2 regions of the Pseudoalteromonas sp. Hal040 genome follow, and region 2 is predicted to be linked to the other one. Evidence: predicted binding sites of a transcription regulator. Region 2 holds the regulator's gene; the other holds the start of a gene.

Region 1 (2,410 bases), 440 kb from region 2:
AATTAGTGGGGTATGGTTTAGTGGTTGGTTTACCAGGTACAGGTGAGCAAAGCCGATTTACTCAACAAAGCTTTAAAGCCATGTTGAATGGCTTTGGTATCACTTTACCTGATAGCTTAAAACCTAAAATTAAAAATGTTGCTGCTGTGGCAGTGCATGCTGAGTTACCAGCGTTCAGAAAGCCTGGTCAAACCATTGATATTACCGTGTCGTCTATTGGTAGTGCGGGCAGTTTACGTGGCGGTACATTGTTACAAACCTTCTTAAAAGGGGTTGATGGCAATACTTATGCAATTGCGCAAGGTAGCTTAGTAGTTGGTGGTTTAGGTGCAGAAGGTGCTGATGGTAGCCGTGTAATTATTAACACGCCAACAGTGGGTCGTATTCCAAATGGTGCTATTGTTGAACGTGCTATTAAGAGCCCATTTATGCAAGGTGACTACATTACCTTCAATTTAAATCGTCCAGATTTCACAACGGCAAAACGCTTAGAGCAAACCATTAATGACTTAGTGGGTCCTGACAGCGCTCAGGCAATCGATGCAGCCTCTGTTCGTGTATTGGCACCACGTGATGCATCTCAACGTGTTGCGTATTTGTCTACCCTTGAAAACTTAGAGTTTAAACCGGCAGATACCGCAGCAAAAATTATTGTCAATTCGCGCACAGGTACAATTGTGATTGGCAAAAACGTGAAGCTACAGCCAGCAGCTATTACCCATGGTGGTTTAACGGTCACCATTGCTGAGCAGCAAAATGTCTCACAGCCAAATGCCTTAAGTGATGGTGAAACCACGGTTACCAATCAAAGCATTATTGATGTCAATGAAGATGACTCACGTGCTTTTGTTTTCAATCCGGGTGTTAATCTAGATGACCTCGTTCGCGCAATCAATGAAGTGGGGGCCGCGCCGGGGGATTTAATGGCAATTCTTGAAGCTTTAAAAGAAGCGGGGGCGATAAACGGGCAACTGGTTATCATTTAAATTAAAACGCGCTTTCGGGCGCGTTTTTTGTTTCTATACCTCTTAATCCTTCAGTGTATAAATATCAGTCAAAACCTTGACCCTGAAGTTACTCAAATCCTGTATCCATTATTAGCCATTCATTTATAAAGTTTTTTATTGGCGCAATTTTTGCATTTTAATTTTCATTATTAACTATTGTGTCAAAAAGCTGATGGATACTAATCATCTCGACAAGCAAAACTTTTTTGATTTAGGCAACTTAGACTCGTTACGTCAAAGTGCGCTAAAAAGTGATGCCTCTAGTGATGCGTCAAAAGAGGCGCTGAAAAAAGCGGCGGCACAATTTGAATCTATTTTCACTCAAATGCTGCTCAAAAGTATGCGTAAGGCAAATGAAGCGTTTGAAGATAAAGACAGCCCATTTAATTCAAGCGGTGTTAAGTTTTTTGAAGAGATGCATGACCAGCAGATGTCGGTTGAGCTTTCATCAAAAGGTTCGCTCGGCTTAGCTGACTTAATCGTTCAGCAGCTCTCGCCAGATGGTAAACAGTTTACCCCGGGGTCTGTGCTTAGAACGACGGCTGAGTTTGATAGTGATAAACGCGCCCGCGGCATAACGAATGACAGCCATGACATTAAATCTGAGCCACAGCCTGTTGCAGATACATCAGCAAACGAGCAAACAGATAATCGTTTTGAAGATGCTGAGTCATTCATTAGCTCTATTTGGGAGCACGCAAAAAATGCAGCACAGAAGATTGGTTTAAACCCTGCAGTGATGGTGGCTCAAGCAGCCCTTGAAACAGGCTGGGGAAAACACATCATCAGCAAAGCTGATGGCACAAGTAGTAACAACTTATTCAATATTAAATCGGATAGAAGCTGGCAAGGTGACAAAGCGAGTAAAGTCACGCTTGAATTTGAACAAGGCGTGCCTGTTAAAAAGCAAGCTAGTTTCCGCTCTTATCAATCGATTAAAGACAGTGTTAACGATTTTGTGGATTTCTTAAATGAAAACCCACGTTATCAAGAAGCACTTAATAATACCGCAGAGCCTGCTGCCTTTTTAGATTCGTTACAAAAAGCAGGTTATGCAACTGATCCAAATTATGCCGATAAAATTAAGCAGGTATTGAAGCGCGTTGAGCTTCAAAGCGTCGCTGCTTCATTGGTACGTTAAGGAGTAGACCCTCATGTCATTTAGCTTATATGACATAGCAAATGCCGGTGTAAGAGCTAACTCTGAGCTTTTACAAACCACCAGTAAGAACATCGCCAACGTTAATACCGAGGGCTATGTGCGTGAGCGCACTGAGTTCACAACCATGATCGACAACCAAGTAGGTCGTGGTGAAACGTATCGTTTACTGAATGAATTTGCGCAAAAGCAATTAAATAGAGATACCTCAAATAAAGCATTCTTTGATCAGTTTGTGACTGAA
Region 2 (2,410 bases):
AGGCTGTAACCATTACGCCACCGACTAGAGCATCTGCTAGACTTATAACAATGACAATAAATCGATAATGACTTAACTGTGTTTGCACAGTCATCGATAACTTAAAAAGGATTGTTAGGGATACATGAGGCAATCATTACAGCTGCGCATGGGCCAGCAACTTACAATGACTCCACAACTGCAACAAGCGATTCGTTTGTTGCAGCTCAGTACATTGGATCTCCAGCAAGAAATTCAAGAAGCGCTTGATAGTAATCCCCTACTTGAAGTGGAAGAGGCTGATTACAACGAAGAAAGTATCGGTAAGAATGAGCAAAAAGCGGAATCTGACGATATGCAACTGAGCGCGTCTGCAGAAGAAGCACCTAGCGAATACGAGCAAGAAAGCAGTGACGCCCTCAATAAAGACACCGTAAGTGATGACTTAGCTATGGACGTCACGTGGGACGAGTACATGAGCGCAGCCCCATCAACATCATCAGGACCGATGCCTGAAGATGAGTCTATTTACCAAGGCGCATCAACTGAAACCCTACAAGAATACCTGATGTGGCAATTACAGCTCACACCATTTAGCCCAACTGACGAAGCGATTGCCGTAGCCATAGTAGAAGCCATAGACGACTCAGGTATTTTAACGATCAGCTGTGAAGATATTGTCGAAAGCTTTAATCAAAATAACGATGAAGAAGAAATCGAACTTGATGAAGTTGAAGCGGTCTTAAAAAGAATACAATTATTCGATCCTGTTGGTATTGGCGCGCGCAGTTTACAAGAATGCCTGTGTATTCAGCTTCGTCAATTTGACGCTAGCACACCATATTTAGCTGAAACTAAAATGGTTTTATCTGAGCATATCGAATTATTAGCGAGTCGCGACTATCGCACTTTGATGAAAAAGACTAAGCTTAAAGAAAATGAGCTTAAAGAAGTGATGACGCTTATTCACAGCTTAAATCCTAAGCCTGCGGATAGCATAGTACGCGAAGAGTCTGAGTACGTTATACCTGATGTATCAGTGAAAAAAGTAAAAGGTCGCTGGGTGGTTGAGTTAAATCCAGATTGTATGCCAAAGATTAGAGTGAACAGCCAATATGCGGCTATGTCTCGCTCAGTAAAATCGAGTAGCGACAGCCAATTTATTCGCTCTCACTTACAAGAAGCAAAGTGGTTTATTAAGAGCTTAGAAAGCCGTAACGATACGTTATTAAAAGTAACCAACTGTATCGTTCAACAACAACAAGCTTTCTTTGAGCACGGCCCTGAAGCGATGAAGCCGATGGTGCTAAATGATGTTGCTGAAATGGTCGAAATGCATGAATCGACAATTTCACGTGTAACAACGCAAAAATATATGCATACCCCGAGGGGTATTTTTGAGTTGAAATATTTCTTCTCAAGCCATGTCAGCACCGAAAATGGTGGTGAGTGTTCTTCTACGGCAATACGCGCTTTAATCAAGAAGTTAGTGGCTGCAGAAAACTCAGCTAAACCATTGAGTGATAGTAAAATTGCAGATATATTGGCTGAGCAAGGAATTAAAGTAGCTAGACGTACAATTGCAAAATATCGTGAGTCTCTAGCAATACCTCCGTCTAATCAGCGTAAGAGTTTGATTTAGACGTTTTACATAGAAGGAAAAATGCTTATGCAACTAAATTTAACTGGTCGTCATGTAGAAATCACTGATTCATTAAGAGACTATGTAAACACCAAGTTTGCGAAACTAGAAAGGCATTTTGACCATATAAATAATGTTCATGTCATTCTAGATGTAGAAAAATTAAGCCAAAAAGCAGAAGCAACTTTACATGTAAACGGAGGCGAATTGTTCGCTTCTACAGAACATCAAGATATGTACGCAGCCATTGACTCACTGATCGATAAACTTGATCGCCAAGTCATTAAACACAAAGAGAAATTAGCTCGACATTAAATTATGAAACTAAGTTCACTTACTAACCAGGACTGCAGCAAAGCTGCGGTCCTTTTTAATAGCAAAAAAAGAATTCTTGAATATATCAGCGAACTGGCCCACCAGCAGCTTCCTCATTTATCGCAACAAGATATCCTAGATGCTTTGCTCAACCGAGAAAAACTAGGCAGCACCGGCATAGGTCGCGGTATTGCTATTCCCCATGGTCGAATGAGCGGTGCCGATGAGCCCCATGCGTTTATCATAGTGAGTGAATCACCCATCAATTTTGATGCTATTGATAACCGCCCGGTTGATATATTTGTGGCACTCATCGTACCAGATGGTGACTGTCAGCTTCACCTAAAGACCTTATCAACAATTGCTGATAGACTTAAAGATAAAGAATTTTGTAAACAGTTACGCAGTGCTACAACCGATCAGCAACTGTTTCAGGTCATATCAGCAGAGGCATAAATGGAATTAATTATTATC

The links. Region 2 encodes sigma-54, which starts transcription at its own class of promoters, with help from an activator protein. Its sites were predicted from a motif close to GTTGGCACGNNNNTNGNNT; they were not measured.
Region 1: a site for sigma-54 is predicted at 1,124-1,142, ahead of flgJ (flagellar assembly peptidoglycan hydrolase FlgJ). Genes of this name have one in related genera too.

Annotation. Positions count from the first base shown of each region.
Region 1 covers NZ_JARLUU010000001.1:2,653,201-2,655,610, reverse strand. Annotated here, with positions in the region: gene P4S60_RS12295 (flagellar basal body P-ring protein FlgI) at 1-986, shown strand, start outside; gene flgJ (flagellar assembly peptidoglycan hydrolase FlgJ) at 1,180-2,148, shown strand; gene flgK (flagellar hook-associated protein FlgK) at 2,162-2,410, shown strand, end outside.
Region 2 covers NZ_JARLUU010000001.1:3,096,998-3,099,407, forward strand. Annotated here, with positions in the region: gene lptB (LPS export ABC transporter ATP-binding protein) at 1-9, shown strand, start outside; gene P4S60_RS14365 (RNA polymerase factor sigma-54) at 125-1,621, shown strand; gene hpf (ribosome hibernation promoting factor) at 1,649-1,936, shown strand; gene ptsN (PTS IIA-like nitrogen regulatory protein PtsN) at 1,940-2,392, shown strand; gene rapZ (RNase adapter RapZ) at 2,393-2,410, shown strand, end outside.